3 regions of the Polymorphospora sp. NPDC051019 genome follow, and region 2 is predicted to be linked to each of the others. Evidence: riboswitches for the same ligand, from Rfam matches in the RefSeq annotation. Region 2 holds a riboswitch; each other region holds the start of a gene.
What was found. A riboswitch is a leader RNA that binds a small molecule or an ion and turns the genes downstream of it on or off. The one in region 2 is predicted to bind cyclic di-AMP.

Region 1: it holds a riboswitch for cyclic di-AMP, as region 2 does, so the genes downstream of both, AB0M79_RS17805 (hypothetical protein) here and AB0M79_RS15115 (NlpC/P60 family protein) in region 2, are expected to answer to the same signal.
Region 3: it holds a riboswitch for cyclic di-AMP, as region 2 does, so the genes downstream of both, AB0M79_RS33115 (NlpC/P60 family protein) here and AB0M79_RS15115 (NlpC/P60 family protein) in region 2, are expected to answer to the same signal.

What each region holds. Positions count from the first base shown of each region.
Region 1 is NZ_JBFBCH010000009.1:53,427-60,491, forward strand. It holds gene AB0M79_RS17800 (glycoside hydrolase family 65 protein) at 1-2,065, shown strand, start outside; gene AB0M79_RS17805 (hypothetical protein) at 2,119-3,156, opposite strand; cyclic di-AMP (ydaO/yuaA leader) riboswitch at 3,161-3,292, opposite strand; gene AB0M79_RS17810 (hypothetical protein) at 3,570-4,013, shown strand; gene AB0M79_RS17815 (glycoside hydrolase family 19 protein) at 4,080-5,159, opposite strand; gene AB0M79_RS17820 (TerD family protein) at 5,452-5,688, shown strand; gene AB0M79_RS17825 (ABC transporter ATP-binding protein) at 5,693-7,003, opposite strand.
Region 2 is NZ_JBFBCH010000007.1:58,735-65,799, reverse strand. It holds gene AB0M79_RS15130 ((Fe-S)-binding protein) at 1-972, shown strand, start outside; gene AB0M79_RS15125 (NlpC/P60 family protein) at 1,154-2,134, shown strand; gene AB0M79_RS15120 (peptidoglycan recognition family protein) at 2,226-4,214, opposite strand; cyclic di-AMP (ydaO/yuaA leader) riboswitch at 4,444-4,582, shown strand; gene AB0M79_RS15115 (NlpC/P60 family protein) at 4,598-5,641, shown strand; gene dcd (dCTP deaminase) at 5,703-6,281, opposite strand; gene AB0M79_RS15105 (pyridoxamine 5'-phosphate oxidase family protein) at 6,405-6,914, shown strand; tRNA gene AB0M79_RS15100 (tRNA-Gly) at 7,048-7,065, shown strand, end outside.
Region 3 is NZ_JBFBCH010000030.1:24,179-31,243, forward strand. It holds gene AB0M79_RS33090 (DUF397 domain-containing protein) at 53-241, opposite strand; gene AB0M79_RS33095 (DUF397 domain-containing protein) at 465-665, opposite strand; gene AB0M79_RS33100 (helix-turn-helix transcriptional regulator) at 1,112-1,987, shown strand; gene AB0M79_RS33105 (helix-turn-helix transcriptional regulator) at 2,023-2,886, shown strand; gene AB0M79_RS33110 (DUF6232 family protein) at 2,954-3,640, opposite strand; cyclic di-AMP (ydaO/yuaA leader) riboswitch at 4,142-4,281, shown strand; gene AB0M79_RS33115 (NlpC/P60 family protein) at 4,333-5,280, shown strand; gene AB0M79_RS33120 (hypothetical protein) at 5,469-6,416, shown strand; gene AB0M79_RS33125 (sigma-70 family RNA polymerase sigma factor) at 6,486-7,065, opposite strand, start outside.

The DNA of each region.
Region 1 (7,065 bases), on a different contig from region 2:
CTACGGCGAACTGCTCGCCCACGAGCGGGTGCTCGACCTGCGCGCCGGCACCCTGGAACGCAACGTGCACTGGCGTTCACCGGCCGGCGACGAGGTCCGGATCCGCAGCACCCGGCTGGTGTCGTTCACCCAACGGGCGGTCGCGGCGATCTGCTACGAGATCGAACCGGTCGACGAACCGGTGCGGCTGATCGTGCAGTCCGAACTGGTCGCCAACGAGGAACTGCCGGCGCAGGCGAAGGACCCGCGGGTCGCCGCCGTACTGGAGTCGCCGTTGCAGGCCGAGGAGCGGCTGGTCTACGAGGACGGTGGCCTGCTGATCCACCGGACCAAGCGGAGCGGGCTGCGGCTGGCCGCCGCGATGGGGCACGAGGTCGACGGGCCGGAACGCACCAAGGTGACCACCGAGGCGTACGAGGACTGGGCCCGTACGACGGTCGCGGTGGCGCTCCGTCCGGGCCAGCGGCTGCGGATGGTCAAGTACCTGACGTACGGCTGGTCCAGCCGGCGGTCCCGGCCCGCGCTGCGGGACCAGGTCGGCGGTGCGCTGGCCGGGGCCCGCTACTCCGGTTGGGAGGGCCTGGTCCGCGAGCAGCGCGAATACCTCGACGACTTCTGGGACGCGTCCGACGTGCGGGTCGAGGGTGATCCCGAGGTGCAGCAGGCGGTGCGGTTCGGGCTGTTCCACGTGTTGCAGGCCGGCGCGCGGGCCGAGTCGCGGCCGATCGCCGCGAAGGGCCTGACCGGTCCGGGCTACGACGGCCACGTCTTCTGGGACACCGAGACGTTCGTGCTGCCGGTGCTGACGTACACCCAGCCGGCCGCGGTGGCGCACGCCCTGCGCTGGCGGCACGCCACCCTGGACCTGGCCCGGGACCGGGCCCGGACCCTCGACCTGCACGGGGCGGCGTTCCCGTGGCGGACGATCCGGGGCCACGAGTGTTCGGCGTACTGGCCGGCGGGCACCGCCGGCTTCCACATCGGCGCCGACATCGCCGACGCCGTCCGCCGCTACGTGCAGGCGACCGGGGACACCGAGTTCGAGCGCGAGATCGGCCTGGAGCTGCTGGTGGAGACGGCGCGGTTGTGGCGGTCGCTGGGCCACCACGACCGGCACGGCCGGTTCCACATCGACGGGGTCACCGGGCCGGACGAGTACACGGCGGTGAAGGACGACAACGTCTACACGAACCTGATGGCGCAGCGGAACCTGCTGGCCGCCGCGGAGGCGGTGCAGCGGCACAGCGAGGAGGCGTGGCGGCTCGGCGTCGACGACGAGGAGACCGCCGCGTGGCGGGACGCGGCCGGGTCGATGTACGTGCCGTACGACGAGGAGCTGGGCGTGCACCCGCAGGTGGAGGGCTTCACCCGCTACCAGGAGTGGGACTTCGCCGCGACCCCGCCGGACAAGTACCCGCTGCTGCTCAACCACCCGTACTTCGACCTCTACCGCAAGCAGGTGGTCAAGCAGGCCGACCTGGTGATGGCGATGCACCTGCGCGGCGACGCGTTCACCGCCGAGGAGAAGGCGCGCAACTTCGTCTACTACGAGCGTCGTACGGTTCGCGACTCGTCGCTGTCGGCGTGCACCCAGTCGGTGCTGGCCGCCGAGACGGGCCATCTCGAACTCGCCCACGACTATCTGGGCGAGGCCGCCCTGATGGATCTGCACGACATCCACCAGAACACCCGCGACGGGGTGCATGTGGCGTCGCTGGCGGGGGCGTGGATCGCGCTGGTGGCCGGGCTCGGCGGGATGCGTGACCACGACGGCCGGTTGTCGTTCGCGCCCCGGCTGCCGAGCCGGATCGGCCGGCTGGAGTTCTCGTTGATGTGGCACGGCCGGCGGTTGCGGGTCGACGTGCGGCCGCACGAGGTGACGTACGCGCTGCGGGACGGCGACGACGACACCCGGCTGGAGTTGCGGCACCACGGTGAGGAGGTCACGGTGACCTGTGACGATCCGGTGACCCTGCCGATCCCGGCGGCTCCGCTGGCGGGGCCGCCGCCCCGCCAGCCGCCGGGGCGTGCCCCGGCCCGCCGGTCGGCGCTGGGCGAGCTGTGACGGATACGCCGGAGCCGGGTCGCGCAGGCGACCCGGCTCCGGCGTGAGTGTCCCTACAGCAGGGACAGGTGCACGTGGTTCGTGTGGTCGGTGTTCGGGTCGCCGTAGGCGCCGCTGTACGACTTCCAGCCGATCGCCGGTAGCCAGACCTGTTTGAACCAGATGACGTAGAGGATGCCGAGCCGGTCGGCGTTGCGGACCAGGAACGCGGCCAGGTTGTTGCCGTACAACCTGTTCTCACCCTGCGCGACGCCGCCGAAGCCCTTCTTCTGGGAAGAGAAGTCGCAGGCGCGTCCCTTGGGGTGCTCGTACGGCCCACCGGGGCGGTAGCAGGAGACGTACCAGTTGAACCCGGCCTTCTGGGTCTCCTTGAGCGCGTGCAGGGTACGCGCGGTGATGCATCCCGAGGTCGTCGGGTCGTTCTGGTTGCACGACTGTGCCGGCCACGATCCGTCGCGGTTGCGCGGGGCCTGCGCGGCGATCGGCGAGGTCGCGTTGACGAACCCGCCGGTCGAGGCGCCGCCGGCCAGCCGGAGCGCCTTCTCGGTCTCGGCCTTTTTCTTCGCCATGACCTCGAGTTGCTGCTGCTCCTCGGTGACGGCCTGGTCGATCGCGGCCTTGGCCCGGTTGGCCTGGTCGAGCGCGGCGTTGAGTTCGCGCATCTTCCGGTTGTCGTGCTGGGCGAGGGCGTCGAGGCTCTCGGCGCGGTCGAGGAAGTCCTCGGGCGACGCGCTGTTGAGCAGCATCATCATCGGCCCGATACGGCCCATCCGGTAGGCGTTGGCCGCCACCTGGCCGATCTCGGGCTGGAGCACCTCGATCTGCTTTTCGACCTTCTGTAGTTCGAGGGTGAGCTGCAGCTGGCGCTTGCGTGAGTTGTCGACCGCCGTCTTCGCCTCGACGTAGCCACGACTGGTGGCTTCCATCACGTCGCGCAGCAACGGGTTCTCACCCTCGTCGCCGGGCGTCGTCGGTGCGGAAGTTGGCTCGGCGTGTGCCGTGCCGGGGGCGACCGCCAAGCCGATGAGCACGGCTACGGCGGTCACGAGCGTGACGGGCAGCGACTGCCGCCGACGCTGGAATGACGTCATCTACCGTTCCTCCCATCTGCCGCCGACCGGGTTAGCTGACGGGTTCGGGACGGAAGGATCCCTACCGCTGGCGCGGATTCACCCCGGGACACCTGGTTCCCCGGCTCGCCTCGCGGCGATTGGGCGGCGGTCACCACCGGCGCCGATGGGCGCCGCCGGGCGGAGACCGCGGGCCAGCCTACCGGATGGTTCGGGTCCGTCGCTCCGGAACCACCGAGCCACTACCAGGGCGGATGCGTTACAGGACAACGACTTTCGGTGATGTCTGCTGGTCGGTCGAGCCGGCCGCCGGCGGCTGCCGGGCGGTGACTTGCCAGCTTGCTGACAGGTTCCACATGGCCGGCGCCCAGCGGCACGACTCATGGTGAATCCCGGTAAACCGTCCAACCGTTACCAATCGGAGGAAAGTGATCATGCAGATCGTCCCCAGGAAGGCGGCACTCGTCGGCCTCGGTGCGGCCGGGGTGCTCGCTCTGGCGGTGGCCGTACCGACCGTGGCCCTCGCCGAGGATCCGACACCCGCGCCGTCGACGTCGTCCTCCAGCGCGCCGTCCCGGACGGAGCAGCACGAGGAACGGCGGGCCGAGCACAACCGGCAGCTCGCCGAGGGGCTGGCCGCCGAACTCGGCGTCGACGTGGAGAAGGTCAGCGCCGCGCTGGAGAAGGTGCAGGGTGACCTGCGCACCGGGGCCGAGCAGGAGCGGCAGGCGAAGCTCAAGGAGCGGCTCGACGCGGCGGTCGAGGAAGGCAAGCTGACCCGGGAGCAGGCCGACGCGATCATCGCGGGCGCCGAGGCCGGCGTGTTCGGGGGCAAGGGCGGCGGGTTCGGGCCGGGGCCGGGACGCGGCGGACGCTGACCGGAGCCCGGCACCCACCGGATCGCGGGCCGGCGGCGGACCTGTCCGCCGCCGGCCCGCGCGGTCTCAGCAGTAGAGGTTGTTGCCGGGCGTGGTGCCGAGGATCTGGACGAACCGCTGGTAGGCGTTCACCCGACTCTGCACCGTGGCCGGGTTGCGGCCGTTGCACTCCAGCGCGCCGTTGATGCTGCGGATCGTCTCGCCGAAACCGATCCCGTTGACCATCGCGTGGTGCGGGGTCATCGTGCCCGGACCCGACTGGGTGTTCCAGTACCACAGCGCCGTCTTCCAGGCCACGGCCGCGTCGTTCTGCACCAGCCACGGGTTGGTGAGCAGCGGCAGGCCGAGCGCGTCGCCGGCCGCCTTGTAGTTGAAGTTCCAGCTCAACTGCACGGGGCCGCGGCCGTAGTAGGCGGCCTGGCCGGCCGGGCAGCCGTACGGCTGGCTGGTGTCGCAGTAGTGCGGGTAGTTGGCCTGGTTCTGCTCGACGATGTGGACCAGGCCGCCGGTCTCGTGGTTGACGTTGGCCAGGAAGGCCGCCGCCTCGCGCCGCCGGGTGGTCTCGTCACCGGTCTTGGCGAAGCCCGGGTACGCGCTCAGCGCGGCGGTCAGCCCGCTGTAGGTGTAGAAGCCGTTCCGGCTCGGGAACATCTGGTTGAACTGCGCCTGGCTGACCACGAAGCCAGTGTTGCCGCCCGGCGGGGTGGTGGGCGGCTGCCCGCTGCAGGAGTAGGGCTCCCAGTACCAGGTGCTGATGATCGGGTCGTACCCCGGGTTCTCGTGCTTGGCCCGGTAGTACTGGCCATTGGTGTAGCGGACGATCGAGCCGGCCGGGTACCACTGGCCGGCGACCCAGGCGGGATGGTTGCAGTTGGTGCCCGGCGGCGGCTGGGTGCCGCCTCCGCAGGTGCCCTGGTCGGCCCAGACGCCGGAGCCACCGGTGCTGGGCGCCTCGCCCTGCGTCCACCACTTGGCCTGCCAGTTACGGCCGTTGTGGGAGGCGGTCATGCCCCCGGTGTAGACCGCCGAGGAGTTCCAGGCGGTCGCGCAGGTCGCGGCGGACGCGGACGACATCGGTACGACGACGGCCAGGGCGACCGCGACCGCGAGTGCGGCCAGCGACGCGATCGTGCGTTTTCTGGACACCTAATCACTCTCCTCGTTACAGCAGACGTAGACAGCCATCTTTTAATAAACTTTACTAACCTATTCCGTCGATCAGCGCAAGGGATCGAGCCCCGGACATACGCGGGGCGCACGACGGCACCGGTCGAGGTCATCCGGCGGGAAGACGCCACCGGGTCACGCCGCACGGCCGGTCGCGGGGCGAACCGGATGGACCGACCGAGCTACCCAACGGCCAAAATGATCTAGATGAATACTCTTCGCCGCACGGTGCCCAATACGGTCGAACGACCCCGAGCACGAGGAGCCACCCGTGTCACCGCTGGTCAAAGGAGCCAGCACAGCGCTCACGTCGACCCGGGCACGGCTCGTGCCGAGCTGGACCGCCGGCGCCGACGTGGACGCGTCCGCGCTCCTGGTGACCGCGGCCGGCAGGGTCCGCGGCGACAAGGACCTCGGGTTCTACGACCAGCAGCACCACCCGAGCGGCGCGGCCGTCCACCCCGGAAAGCGGACCGGTCCGGCCGGTCCGCTCAACGGCTACAGGTGAGGCGTCAGCGCCAGCCCACGTCGATCCGGTCGCCGCGCTCGTCGAAGAAGTGCAGGGCGTCCAGGCGTACCGAGATCGCCAGCGGATGGCCCGCCGACACCCCCGGGTACGGCGCCAGCCGTACGGCCAGTTCCGCCGGCCGCCGGTGGTGCCGGCCGGGGTCGCTGAGCACACTGGTCCGGCCGCCGGCCTGCCGCTGCCGCGGGATCGAGCGGCCGGCGTCCGCGCCGCGCCCGGTCAGCCGCTGGACGGCATTACCGAGCCGCTTGATCGGCCCCGGCTCGGCGGCCTGGCCGGGGACCGCGCCGCTGATGTCGTCGACGACCACGGCGGTCGCCCCGATGTCGAGGTAGGCCAGCGACTCGTGTCCGTGGTGCTCCAGGTAGCGGATCCGGCCCTGGAGCACGTCGCCCTGGGTGTCGGGTGCGACCGGGGTCAGCGCCTCGGCCCGCATCCCGACCACGATCCGCTCACCGTGGTAGTGCGCGACGGCCCGCGCCCGGATGTCGTCCCACGGCAGGTAGAGCGCCTGGTCACCGAGGTTGAGCGTGACGTAGCGGTCCAGGTGCACGTAGACCGACGCCTCGAGCAGGTTCATCCGGGGGCTGCCGAGGAAGGCGGCGACGTAGAGGGTCGCCGGCCGCCCGTAGACCTGGGTGGGGGTGCCGACGTCCTGGAGCACCCCCTTACGCATGATCGCCACCCGGTCGGCCATGGTCAGCGCCTCGGCCTGGTCGTGGGTGACGTAGATGGTGCTGACCTTCAGCTCGCGCACCAGCCCGGAGATCTCGGCCCGCAGCTCCGCCCGCAGACCGCTGTCCAGGTTGGACAGCGGTTCGTCCATCAGGAACAGTCCGGGGCGGCGTACGATCGCGCGCCCCATCGCGACCCGCTGACGCTGGCCACCGGAGAGCTGGTTCGGTTTACGGCCGAGCACGTCGCCGATGCCGAGGGCGCTGGCGACGTCGGCCACCCGCTCACCGCGCGGAGCGGGCTCCACCCCGGACAGCCGCAGCGGGAAGGCGATGTTGTCGCCGACCGTCATGTGCGGATAGAGGGCGAAGTCCTGGAAGACCATGGCGATCCGGCGGTCGCGAGGTGGCAGGTCGTTGGCCAGCTCACCGTCGAGCAGGATGGCCCCCGAACTCGGGTCCTCCAGCCCGGCGACCATCCGCAGCACGGTGGACTTGCCGCAGCCCGACGGGCCGAGCAGCACCATGAACTCGCCGTCGTTAACGTCCAGATTGACGTTGTCGACCGCGATCGTGCCGTCGTGGAACACCTTTGTGACGTCTTTGAGCGCGACGGTTGTCACCGCCACCTCCCCAAGCCTCGATGCCGGCCTCCGAATGACTGTGACGAGCGTCATCAGGTCCG
Region 2 (7,065 bases):
GTCGAGCAGTGCCCGGTCGACATCGAGCACGTCGACCACATCGTCGACATGCGCCGCTACCAGGTGCTGATCGAGTCGTCCTTCCCGTCCGAAGCCGGCGTGATGCTGCGCAACCTGGAGAACAAGGGCAACCCGTGGGGCGCCCCGCAGAACACCCGTGAGGACTGGACCAAGGGCCTCGACTTCGAGGTGCCCCGTGTCGGCGAGGTCGAAGACTTCGAATACCTCTTCTGGGTCGGCTGCGCCGGGGCGTTCGAGGACAGGGCGAAGCGGACCACCCGTGCGGTCGCCACCCTGCTGCACGAGGCCGGCGTCAACTTCGCCATCCTCGGCGAGGGCGAGACGTGCTCCGGCGACCCGGCCCGCCGGATCGGCAACGAGTTCGTCTTCCAGATGCTGGCCCAGCAGAACGTCGAGACCCTCAACGAGGCCGGCGTCAAGAAGATCGTCGCGACCTGCCCGCACTGCTTCAACACCCTCGGCAACGAGTACGGCGAACTCGGCGGCAAGTTCGAGGTCGTACACCACACGCAGTTGCTCGCCCACCTCGTCGCCAGCGGCAAGCTGACTCCGGTCACCCCGGTCGACGGCGGCGTCACCTACCACGACCCGTGCTACCTCGGTCGGCACAACCGGGTCTTCGCCGCACCGCGCGAGGTGCTCGGGTCCGCTGTCGACGGCGGGCTCACCGAGATGCCGCGCAACTCCGAGCGGTCGTTCTGCTGCGGAGCCGGCGGCGCTCGAATGTGGATGGAAGAGCGGATCGGCAAGCGGATCAACGTCGACCGGGTCGAAGAGGCGCTGTCCACCGGGGCCAAGACCGTGGCGGTCGGCTGCCCGTTCTGCTACACGATGCTCGGCGACGGGGTGACCGGCAAGGGCGAGGAGGACAACGTCGAGGTCGTCGACGTCGCCACCGTCCTGCTGCGCTCGGTCAAGCCCGACACCACGCCGGCCAAGACCGGCAACTGACGTACCTGTAACGGATCTCAGCCGGGGTTCAGGGAGCGCCCAGGGAGGCGTCAGGGCAGAGCGCCGTCTTGATTCACTTTGGAGACACCTCTAAGGTGAGGCACCGACCGTGTGTGGATGTCGGCCTCCGTTCTTCCCCCGAGAGGCGCCCGCGGTCGCAACTAAGGAGTCGGGGTCTCCGGTGGCCAGCCGTTACCGATTGCCGCGTCTCGGCGCGCGAGTCCTCCTTGCCCTCAGCGCGGCGCTGGCCGTGACCCTGCTGCCCGGGATACCGGCGCAGGCACAGCCGACCGCCGCCCAACTCGAGGCGCAGATCAACGACAAGTGGCACGAACTCGAACCGATCATCGAGCAGTACAACAAGGTCCGTGTCGAGTTGAAGGCCAACGAGAAGAAGGCGGCCGAACTCGACAAGAAGATCCAGCCGCTGATGTTGCAGACCGAGATGGCGACCGAGCGGATCGGCCTGCTCGCCACCCGGCAGTACAAGGGCGGCCCGTCGTTGAGCCTCAACGCGCTGCTCACCGTCGGCACGCCGGACAGCCTCGCCGACCAGATGACGATGCTCCGGATGCTGGCCCGCCACGAGCAGCGGCAGGTTGCCGGCGTCGTCACCGTGAAGGAGCAGTACGAGACGGAGAAGATGACCCTCGAGACGGTCATCACCGAGCAGCGCAAGCAGGATGCCGATCTCGCGGCGAAGAAGAAGAAGATCGACACCGAGATCAAGAACCTGGAGCGGCTGCAGGCCCAGATGAACATCCCGATCGGCCCGCCGGTCCGCATCGGTACCTGCCCGACCAACCACCCGAACCGTGCCGTGGCCACCGCCTGTGCCCAGATCGGCAAGCCGTACGTGTGGGGCGCGGCCGGTCCGAACTCCTTCGACTGCTCCGGCCTGACCCAGTACGCGTGGGCCCGGGCCGGCGTGTCCCTGCCGCACTACACCGGCGCGCAGTGGAACCGTGGAACCGCGGTGAGCCGGGCCGATGCCAAAGCCGGAGACCTGGTCTTCTTCGGTAGCGACCTGAGCCACGTGGGCATCTATCTCGGCAACGGGGTCACGGTGCACGCCCCCCGGGCCGGCCTACCGGTGCAGATGGCGAGCATCGACCAGATGGGCAAGCCGGTCGTCGGCTTCCGGCGCGTCGGAACCGGATAGACACCTGTTCCCACGAATCGGCCCCCGCTCCCGGCGGGGGCCGATTCTTTTGGAACGGGTCAGCGCGGAGCGCCGATGGGAGACGGGTAGGTCAGCGCGGAGCGCCGACTGGTGACATGAGGATCTGTACGTCCTCCCGGTCCACGTACATGAACCGGTGTCCGAACTGGATCTGCACGTACGTCTTCTCGCCGCGGATCACCGTCCAGTCGCCGGGCGAGTTGCCCTCGTACGTGCTGGCCCGGTAGTACTCGCTGCCCAGCACGTCACCGACGGCGTACCGTTCGCCGGCCTTCATCGTGTACTGCAACGGGGAGATCGTCTGGTAGGGCACCCCCGCCGGGTACGCCGCCGCCTCGGGGTAGGCACGGCCGTACAGCGGGATGGTGTCCTTGCCGGGCTTCGGGGTGGCGACCAGGCCGATCGACCACTTGCCGTTCGGCGCCGACGGCGGATTGTGGAACCACGCCTTCTGCCCGAGATACCAGATCGCCGTCCAGTCGCCGCGCCGCTCGGCGATCGCGTACGTCTGCCCTGCCGACGCCCGCGCTCCGTGGTCGGAGATGTGCATCGTGTTCGGCGTACCGTCGGGGCGCTTCGCCAGGTCGTTGACGAGCGGCGCGTCCGGGCTCGGCGCGCTGCGCAGGATCACCGACGACGACCCCCGCGACGGGCACGGTACGCCCGCGACCTCGCAGCCGGTGAACGCCGGCCGGTTCGTCGCGAAGTCCGGGTCGATCGTGACCAGGCCGGTACGGTGCGTGCCGGTGCTCCAGAACGGCGCCTTCAGCAGGTCGAAGTAGTGCGACCAGTTCCAGTACGGGCCCGGGTCCCAGTGCATGCTGCCCATGTTGCTGGCGAGCGTGCCGGGCACGTTGTCGTGCCCGATGATGTGCTGCCGGTCGAGCGGGATGCCGAGCCGCAGCGCCAGGTGCCGCACCAGCTTGGCGGAGGTGCGGTACATCGCCTCGGTGTACCAGGTGCCCTGGGCGGCGAAGCCCTCGTGTTCCAGGCCGATCGCCTTGGCGTTGACGAACCAGTTGCCGGCGTGCCAGCCGACGTCCTTGGCCTTCAGGTGCTGGGCGATGTGCCCGTCGACCGAGCGCAGCGTGTAGTGCCAGCTCACCCAGTTCTTGTCCTGGGCGAGCCGGGTCGTGCCGGCGAAGTAGCCCTCGGCGTCGTGGATGACGATGTATTCGATCTTCTGCTGGGCCGGGCGGTTGCCCTTGTCGTGGTTGCCGTAGCTGGTCGGGACCGTTCCGTCGCCGCGCAGTTCGTACGGCGCCGGCAGCCACTCGCAGGAGATGTCGTCCGGGCACTCCAGCCCGTCCGGGCGGGCCAGCTTGCGCAGGCCGAGCCGGTCCAGCCAGGACGTCGCCGGGGTGAGGCCGGCGTGCCGGGCCAGACTGACCTGCTGGCCGTCGTCGGTCCGCCGGGTCGCGCCGGTACGGATCGTCGAGTAGACCTCGTCGGCGAAGGCGGCCGCCGCGTCACGGGTGTCGGCGCCGGAGTAGCGCGCGACCGCGCCGTACCAGTCGGCCGGGTCGCTGCCGGCACCCTGCGGGGCACCCAGTTCCCGCTGGTACGCGGCGAGCAGCGCGGCGCCGCCGCGGATGTTGACCACCGGGTCGGTACGCAGCGCCTCGGCTCCGGCCCCGGTCAGTCCGGCGGCGGTGCCGAGGGTACGCAGCGCCGCCTCGTCCGGCGGGTTCGGCGCGGGGTGTTCGAGTTCGATCGCCTCGCGGGAGGTGTCGCCGCGCGGGTCCTCGTGGGTGCCGTGGTGACCGGGTACCGGCAGGCTCGCCACGTGCGCGGCGTCGGTGAGGTGCATCGGGCCGTACCCGCCGCTCGTGCTCGGCGTGCCGGCGTTGGTGTCCCAGCGCGACTGCAGGTACGACACGCCGAGCAGGATGCTCTCCGGTACGCCGTACTCGGCGGACGCGGCGGCGTACTGCTGCTGTCTGGTATCGGTCGGGGCTGGCACGGCGGGTGCCGGGCTGACCGGCACGAGCGTCGCGGCGCCGACGACCGCGACGCTGAGCAGGATCCGCCTGCCCGTCGGCTTGGTGAGACGCTGCATCGAACCTCCAGTCGGATTGATCTATGTCGTCACCTTCGTCCGTGTGGCCGCTCCCGTCAATGGATTCCGGACGATGTCTGCGTACTGTAGGAAACTTTCATGCCTGACTGACTGCGACAGGCTTGACACGCAACGGATTTCACAGGTCCGGTGGTTGCGCATTGATAACGACGCTGCCTAATGTGATGAACCGTCGAGCGGGATCCGGCCATCCACCAGGGATGGCGTCGACTCGACACCGCCGAGTCACAACAAGGTCGTGAGCCGGGGACCCAGAAGTAACCGGGGTGAATCCGCAGACTTGCGGTAGGGCGCAACTCTCCCGCCCGAACCCGTCAGCTAACCCGGTAGGCGGTCCGTAAGGAGAAGGAGCACCGACCCCGGTGGCTGATCATGCACCGTGGCGCCGACTCTTCCGGCCGGCGACCGCCGGCCGACCGCCGGCCCTGCCACGTCTCCGCCGGTTGACCAGGACAACCGTCTTCGTCGCCGTCGCCAGTGTCGCCATCGTCCTCTTCGGAGCGGTACCCGCCCGGGCCGAGCCGACCGTCGCCGAGATCGAAGCCCAGATCGACAAGTCGTGGAGCCAGCTCGAGCCGGTGATCGAGCAACACAACGCCACCCGCGAGCAGCTGGCGACGAAGAAGAAGCAGGCCGACGCCCTCGCCGCGAAGATCGCCCCGCTTCAGCTCCAGGTCGACCTGGCCATGGAACGCGTCGGTCAGTTCGCGACCCGCGCCTACAAGGGCGGCAACACGTCGGCGTTGAACTCGATTCTCACCAACGGCTCGCCGCAGACCCTCGCCGACCAGCTGGAACTGCTCGACCAGTTCGCCCGCAGGCAGGCCCGCGACATCCAGAGCGTGGTCGACCTCAAGGCGCAGTACACGGCGCAGAAGGGCCCGCTCGACACCCTCGTCGCCCAGCTCACCACGACCGAGGCCGAGCTGGCAGCCAAGACCAAGCAGATCAACGCGGACATCAAGAAGCTCCAGGAGCTGCGGCTCAAGGCGTACGGCACCTCCGGCGGCCTCGGCTCGCTGCGTCCGGCGCCCTGTCCGGCGACGTACCCGGGTGGGCCGGCCAGCACGGTCGCAAAGTTCGCCTGCTCCCAGATCGGCAAGCCCTACGTCTGGGGCGCCTCCGGGCCGAACGGCTACGACTGCTCCGGCCTGATGCTCGCCGCCTGGGGCAAGGTCGGCGTACGACTGCCGCACAACGCCGCCGCCCAGCGCCGGATGATGCCCTCGATCAGCCGCTCCGAGCTGCGCCCCGGTGACTTCGTCTTCTACAACTCCGACCTCAGCCACGTCGGCATGTACGTCGGCAACGGCTGGCTGGTGCATGCCTCCCAGGCCGGCGTACCGGTCCTGATGAAGCGCTACGACAACGGCACGATCCACAGCTTCGGCCGCCCCAGGATGTGACGGCGACGCCAAAAGGGGCGCCTCCCTCGACGGGAGGCGCCCCTTTTGCTGCCTTCGTGCCTCAGCGGACCGGCCAGGTCCGCCAGTTCTGCCACGAGCGGCTCGGCGTCGGCCCACGCTGCCCCTGGTAGCGCGAACCGTAGACCGCCGACCCGTACGGGTGCTCGGCTGGCGACGACAGCCGGAAGATGCAGAGTTGGCCGATCTTCATCCCCGGCCAGAGCGTGATCGGCAGGTTGGCCACGTTGGACAGCTCCAGCGTCACGTGCCCGGAGAAGCCCGGATCGATGAAGCCGGCCGTCGAATGCGTCAGCAGGCCGAGCCGGCCGAGGCTCGACTTGCCCTCCAACCGTCCGGCGAGCTGGTCGCCGAGGGAGATCACCTCGAGCGTCGACGCGAGCACGAACTCGCCCGGATGCAGCACGAACGGCTCCCCGTCCGGTACCTCGACAGCCGAAGTCAGGTCATCCTGCTGCACCGACGGGTCGATGTGCGTGTAGAGGTGGTTGTTGAACACCCGGAAGAGCCGGTCGAGCCGTACGTCGATACTCGACGGCTGGACCAGCGCCGGATCGAACGGCTCCAGCGCCAGGGCGCCCGCCTTGATCTCACTGACGAGGTCGCGGTCGGAGAGCAGCATCGTCACACCATATCGAGCCGGCCTGGGTGGGTCGGCGGCCCGCCCCGCCGGTTCGGCCAGATTGTGCTGGTCAGATCCGCGGTTCGTTACCCGTGTCGTACAGATGTTCGATAGAATTCCGGTATGGCTACCTGGACCGAGTTCGCCGCCGACGAGCCCCGACTCGCCGAAGCGATCCGTTCGCTGATGCACCAGTACGGCCCCGGCCTGGGCTACCTGGCCACCGTCCGGGCCGACGGCGGGCCGCGCGTACACCCCGTCGCCCCGGTGATCACCGACGAGGGCCTCTTCTGCTTCGTCGTCGACTCACCCAAACGCCGCGACCTGGAGCGCGACGGCCGGTACGCCCTGCACTCGTTCCCCCCGGAGGACAGCGACGACGAAGCCTACGTCGCCGGCCGCGCCCGTCCCGTGACCGACCAGGCACGGGTCGCCCGGCTGGCCGACACCCTGCGCGCCACCGACGACGTCGACTGGCGCCTCTTCGAGTTCAGCATCGAGGTCGCGATGGTCGCCCGCCACGGCCAGTCCGGCGCCACCCCGCTGACGGCAGACCCGGCCGGCCGTCCCGAAGTCCGACTCTGGCTGGACCCCGCGACGTCGCCCGCCGTGGCGACCCAGCTAGCCGCCTGAGCCCACCCCATCCCCCCGAAGATCCGCGTGGCCAGGGGCCGGCGCCCGCCCAACGTGCGCCCACCCCCTGGTCACGCGGATCGGGAGGGGTCCGTGCGTCAGCGCAGCCGACCAGGTACAGTGAGGTCCGCTCGCGGGTGTAGTTCAATGG
Region 3 (7,065 bases), on a different contig from region 2:
TCGGCGACGACGCCGGCCGACCACCGGCACCCGGGTCACTTCCGTCGCACGGTCAGCCGTGCAACTCTCCCGTCCTGAGTGCGACACAGAAACTGGTCCAACTGTCCGGGTCGATCGCGAGAACCCCCCCGTCGGGGTACTGCGAATTGCGTACGAGCACCTGCCCGGACCGGTAGGCCACCTCGACGCAGTTGTGCGACTCGCAGCGACGGCTCCGCCGCCACATTGCTGGCTGGTCCATCACATTCACCTGTCCCTCCCCCCCGGTTCAGGCGAAAGCGTGGTGTGCCATCCACACCTCCGCCGTCACCGTCAATTCTGCACGACGGCCACAAGCGGTAAAGGTCGCTCACGTGAGTGAATGAGTTCCCTGCTCAGAAGGTGTTCGGGAGTTCTCGGGAGGGAGCTGGCACGGCCGGCGGGCGTGGAATGGCCCGCCGACCGTCGTCTGGGTGCGTCAGTACCTATCGAAGATCAAATCCGCCGGCCCGAACACCGGCGATGAAATCCGCCCAGACAGATTCGGTGAAGGTCACCTGGTCCACCGGAAGCGCACTGTTCCTGACCGCGACCTCACCACTACGGCGAGCAACCTCCACGCAGTTGTGCGCCTCGCACCGGCTGCTTTTTACCCACTCGCCTATGGCAGGACCTGCCTGAGCCATCCTTCTAGCTCCCTCTACGTTTTGCCGTGATCTCAAACGTGGCCGGATGCCACCAGGCGGCAGCCTACTTCCCGACCGCCCGCAATACGTCGACACGCGGAGGGCGGTTTTCAAAAACACCGTACGGAACCGTTCGGCCCCGGAAAGCACCCGCCAAAGCACCCGGTCCGACTACCGACGATCACGATTACCCACCACCCGAACCCGAACAGTTGATCTAGCCGGGCGAGAGGCCGATGACGCGCGGGGCGCAAAGACCCTGGAAAAGGCGACGACGACGGGTGTAACCTGCACAGGACTCGCTATGTGGCAGGTTGCGGCTAGCCAGGTGGCGGATTTGCCCGAGCGGCACCCGCTCGAGTAGTGGCGGATTTTGCCCGAGCAGCACCCGCTCGAGCAGCAGAACCGGCGCGGTTGTGCATCGCGCGCGCACGGAGGCTGAGCGAATGACGACGGTGCACGGACCGACGGTCGGACGACGGCGGCTGAGGTCAGCGCTACGCGCGGCCCGCGAGAGGGCGGGCTACACCCAGGAACAGGTCATCGGCGCGATGGACTGGTCGCTGTCCAAGCTGATCCGGATCGAGGCCGGGACCGTGTCGATCTCGACCAACGACCTCAAGGCGCTGTTGAGCCACTACCGGCTGACCGATCCCGAGCAGGTCTCGGAACTGCTGGAACTGGCCAGGGTCGCCCGCCGGCGGACCTGGTGGTCGCAGTACAAGGAAACCCTGCCCGCCCCCTTCATCGCCTACATCGGGCTGGAACTCGAGGCGTCCACCCTCTCGTTCTTCCAGTCCTCCGGCATCCCCGGACTGCTGCAGACCGAGGGATACGCACGGGCGACCGTCGCCGCGGCCGCCACGACCTCGACCGTCTTCCCGATCGACGAAAGCGAGATCGAAACGAGGGTGGCGGTCCGGATGCGCCGCCAACGCGAGATGCTCAGCCGCCCCGAGCCGCCACAGGTGAACGTCGTGCTCGACGAGGCGGTGCTGCACCGGCAGACCGGCGGGCCGGCCTGCATCCGCGAGCAGCTGCGGCATCTGGTCGCGATGGGCAGCGAACCCAGCATGAGCATCCAGGTGCTGCCCTTCACCGCGGGCACGTACGCCAGTCAGGGATCGTTCATCGTGCTGGACTTTCCCGGCTCCGACGACGCTCCGGTCGTCTACCTCGAGGGCGTGCTGGCCCAGGACATCGTCGACCGGCCCGACCTCGTGGCGCCCTACCAACAGACGTTCCAGCGGCTCCGGGAGATGTCCCTCGGGCGCGACGAGTCGATCGCCACGATCGACCGGATCGCCCGCCAGATCGGCTGACGATCCCCGGCTCCGGTTCGGTGAGGAGGCCACCGATGACCGCGCTACACGGAGCGACGATCGGACGCCGGCGACTGCGCTCGGCACTGCGGGCGGCCCGGGAGGGTGCCGGCCTCACCCAGGAACAGGTCGCCGACGCCATGGACTGGTCGCTGTCCAAGGTGATCCGGATCGAGGCCGGCGCCGTCTCCGTCTCCACCAACGACGTGAAGGCGCTGATCAGCCACTACCGGCTGACCGACTCCGAGCAGGTCGCGGAGCTGGTCGCCCTGGCCCGGGTCTCCCGTCGCCGGGCCTGGTGGTCGCGATACCGCGACGGGCTGCCGGCGCCGTACCTGTCGTACATCGGGCTCGAGGTCGAGGCGTCGAGCCTGCTGGTCTTCCAGTCGGTCGGGATTCCGGGGCTGTTGCAGACCGACGCGTACGCGCGGGCCAGCACCGTCGCCTCGTTGCGCTTCGCGGTGGAGCCGTTCGATCTCGACATCGTCGACGACGTACGGGCACGCCGCCGGCACGAGGTGCTGGACCGGGCCGACCCGCCGTCCATCGAGGTCGTACTCGACGAGTCGGTGCTGCACCGGCAGACCGGCGGGGCGCCCTGCCTGCGCGAGCAGTTGCGGCATCTCGTCGAGGCCGGCCGCAGGTCCAACATCACGATCCAGGTGCTGCCGTTCCAGGTGCCGGACTACGCGGTACGCGCCCCGTTCATCGTCGTCCGGTTCCCGGGTACGGGTGACACCGACGTGGTCTTCGTCGGCAGTCCACTGTCGCAGGACCTGACCGACACGTCGGACACGGTGGAGCCCTACGTGGCTGCCTTCCGGACCCTCCAGGGCATGTCGCTGGAGCCGGCGGCGTCGCTCGCGCGCATCGCGCGGATCGCCGACGACCTCGGCTGAGCCCGGGGTGGGCCGGACACGCGGACGCGGACGGATCCGGCAGGGATCCGTCCGCGTCGTGGTGCGGTCAGCGTACGGTCGGCCACTGGCCGGCGGCGGCCAGCGGGTCGGCGATGCCGCCGTACCGGGCGGCTTCCTTGGCCCGGAGCAACGCCCGGGAGACCTGTCCGTACACCCGTTCCTGGTCGGTGCTGAAGACCATGACGGCCCGGCCGCGGATGTCGGCCCACAGCTCGTACGGCCTGGGCCGCAGCCGGTATCCGACGGCGGCGGTCAGCATGGGCACCATGGCGGCGGCGCCGAGGGCCAGGTAGGTGGCGGGGCTGATGGTGTGGAGTTCGCGGACGAAGCCGAGGGTGACTCCGATTCCGGCGACCACCGCCGCGGTGACCAGCATCGACCGGACGATGAGTGGATCCCGTCGGCCACGCCCGGTCCGCAGGTTGGTCAACTCCCAGATCGGGTAGCGCCGTTTGCCGATCACGAACCACTCCGTCGTGATGTAGAGACCGGGCTGGCGGTAGATCGTGGCAGGTGTCCGGCGGGTTACCCATTCGGGCTTTCCGGACATGGCCTCTGTTGGGCGGGTGGGTTGGCGGGTAGCATTCACGAGATGCCTCCAAGGGCTCGTGACGCGGGTCGGCGACGCAGATCGAGAGCGACGTAGATCAAAATCGACGTAGATCGAAATCGCCAGTGTTCTGAGGTCGGCACGTGTCCCGAAAGATCCACATGCGGTTCGAAAGATCGGCATCTGATGGCAGTCAGGTGCCGATCGCCTTCTCGTTGCGGCGCCGGTTCCGCGAAACCTTTACGGCCTAACACCATTGTGTGGACCCGCGCGCCAAAAGAGAAGGGGGGCAATGTGCAACCTGGCACTTTTACAGGCGGCAGGTGGCCCCCTGGACACCCATAGCCACCACATTGCACACATTTGATCCGATTGATACCGCCAAGAGCGACAAATAGCCTCAAACAACAATCAATCTTGGCAAGATCGACTTTTGATCGCAGCGTCCGCCGCGCGGTCCATCCGCGATCCCGATCGAGCCGGCAATCGACGCAGCGCACAGCGACAACAACGGACAGTAAGCACATCGCGCCCCGACCAGGCAACTTCGCTCCACATCACGCAGCCGCCCTCTTTCGGTTGATCCGGACCACGACTAGGTTGGAGCCGCTGGTCCGGTCGTCAGCCAACCCCCTCGGGAGGCGCCGGCCCGGCGCCGCCGAATCACCGGTCATCCATTGTCGACATCCGATCACGCTGCGCAGTCGACCGGACCGGTGAACCGGGAACCCACCGGCACCAAGGGGTGAATCCACGTTTCGTGGTAGGGCGATCTTCCCGCCCGAATCCGTCAGCTAACCCGGTAGGCGGCTGGATCACGTCGATCGGGCGTGACCCGGGGAAGAAAGGCTCTGCCTGTATTGTCGCCCGCCCGGATGCTGCTGCGCGCCGTCGTCCTGACCGGCATCACCATCGGCCTCGTCGTACCCGCCACGGGTGCCGCCGCCGAACCGTCGGTCAGCGAGCTGACGCAGCGGATCAACAAGTCGTCGACCGAGCTGGAGAAGGTCGTCGAGTCCTACAACAAACTCAACGAGGAGATCAAGGCAACCAAGGCGGCCAAGACCGCGGTGGAGGCCAAGCTCGGACCGCTGCAGGAGCAGTTGGCCCAGACCGAGGTCGAGGTCGGCACGATCGCCGCCCGGGCCTACAAGTCGGGCGGCCTGGACACCATCCAGGCGATCCTCACCGCGAGCGAGAACGGGTCGCTCGTCGACCGCCTGGGCACCCTGGAACAGCTCGCCCGCGAACGCCAGTCGCAGGTGAGCGGGTTCACCGCGACCCAGCGCGAATACCTGGACGAGCAGGCACGGCTCGACGCCACCCTGGCCCGCGAGACCGCCCAGGCCAAGGAACTCCAGGCCGGCAAGAAGAAGATCGAGGCCGACCTCAAGAAGCTGTACGAGATGCGGGAGCGGGCGTACGGCGCGGCCACCAACCCGGGCAGCTCCTACACCGGCAGCATCCCGGCGGTCTCCGGGCAGGCCGGTGTCGCGGTCCGGTTCGCGTACGGCGCGATCGGCAAGCCGTACGTGTGGGCGGCCTCCGGCCCGAACGGCTACGACTGCTCGGGTCTGACGCTGGCGGCGTGGCGGGCGGCCGGCAAGTCGCTGCCCCACAACGCGGCCATGCAGTGGGACCGGGTGGCGAAGATCAGCCGGAGCGCGCTCCAGCCGGGTGACCTGGTCTTCTACAGCAACCTCGGCCACGTGGGCATCTTCGTCGGCAGCGGCAAGGTGATCCACGCACCGACCTTCGGCGAGAGCGTCAAGATCTCCAGCGTCGACATGATGCCCCCGTACGGCTACGGCCGGGTGCGCTAGACCACTCCTGCCGCCCGGCGGCCCCGCCGTGCCAGTCGCACGCGGGGACCGTCGGGCGGTCCGGTGACCGGATCGCGAACACCGCAAGATCGCCGTTTCGGCGCCGATAACGCAGTCGACTGCACATTCGGCGCCGAAACGGCGATCTTGAACGGCGATTGTCGTAGGACCGCCCCATGCTGGCCGGCATGACAGACCTCCCCGCGGTCCATCGGACCGTTCTGCCTGCTCTGCCCCCGTTCTCGTTCGACCTGAGCCTGCGTGCCCTCGACGGCTTCGGCCCGGGCGCCGGCGACCATCGCCGCACCGGCGACGCGGTCCGCAAGGCGTTGCTGCTCCCCGCTCCCGCCGGCCGTCCCGACCGGGCGGTCGTGGTCGAGGTCGCCGCGGCCGCCGGCCCGCCCGGTGTCACCCTGACCGTCTTCGCCGACATCCCGCTGGCGCCGGCCGACCTGTGCGCCGTCGAGCGGCTGGTCGCCCGCTGGTTCAGCCTGGCGGACGATCCGGCGCCGCTGCTGGCCGCCGCCGACACCGACCCGGCCATGGCCCCGCTGCTGCCGGTGCTTCGCGGCCTGCACCAGGTCCGGTTCGCGTCACTCGCCGAGGGCGCGGTCTACTTCACGCTCACCCAGCGCAGCACGCAGTGGTTCGCCGCGGCCCGCAAACGGCGCCTGATGGCCGACCTGGGCACGACCGTCCGGCTCGACGGCACCGCCTACACCGCGTTCCCTTCGCTGGCGACCATCGCCCGGCTGACCGACGACGAGCTGACCGGCTACACCGGCCACCGGCAGCGCACCGAGCGCCTGCGGGGCGTCGTCGAGGGGATCGCCGCCCTCGACGAGGAGTGGCTGCACACCGCCCCCTACGACGAGGTCCGCGCGGCCCTGCTCGGCGTCGCGGGCGTCGGCCCGTTCACCGCTCATTCGCTGCTGTTGCGGGTGCTCGGCCGGCCCGACGACGCACCGCTGGAGATGGCCCAGTTCGAGCTGGTCGCCCGGGCGGTCTACGGTGATCCGCCGCCGTCGGCCGCCGAGATCCGGGGCCGCTACGGACGCCACACCGGCTGGTGGGCGTACCTGGCCCGGGTCGGGCTGGGCTGGCTGCCCGACCCCGCCCCGGCGGCGGTGGGCTGAACGCACGAAGCGGCCGGCACTCCCCGCGGGGAGTGCCGGCCGCTTGACCGTACGGGGTGGCCGGATCTGTTACGCCGCTTGCAGGCCCTCGGCCCGGGCCAGCTCGCGCAGGCGGCCGAGCGCCTGGATCTCCAGCTGGCGGATCCGCTCCCGGGAGAGCGAGAACCGCGACGCCACCTCGGTGAGCGAGTGCTCGCGGCCGTCCTCCAGGCCGTACCTGGCCCGCATGATGCCGGCCGACCGGTCGTCGAGGTGGTTGAGCAGGCCCTCGATGCGCTGGCGCTCCAGGGCGGTCAGCACGACCTCCTCGGGCGACGGGGCGTCGCTGTCGGCGACCAGGTCGCCGAGGTTGGTGTCGCCGTCGTCACCGACCGGGGTGTCCAGCGAGACGGTGTCCTGCGACCAGCGGACGAGTTCGTGGACCCGCTCGACCGGAACGCCGAGCGCCGCCGCGATCTGCTCCGGCTCCGGGTCGGATCCCAGCTCACGGGTGAGCTGCCGGGCGACGTTACGCATCCGGTTGACGTCCTCGACCAGGTGCACCGGCAGGCGCACGGTGCGCTCCTGCTGGGCGATGGCCCGGCTGATCGCCTGGCGGATCCACCACGTCGCGTAGGTGGAGAACTTGAAGCCGCGCTCGTAGTCGAAC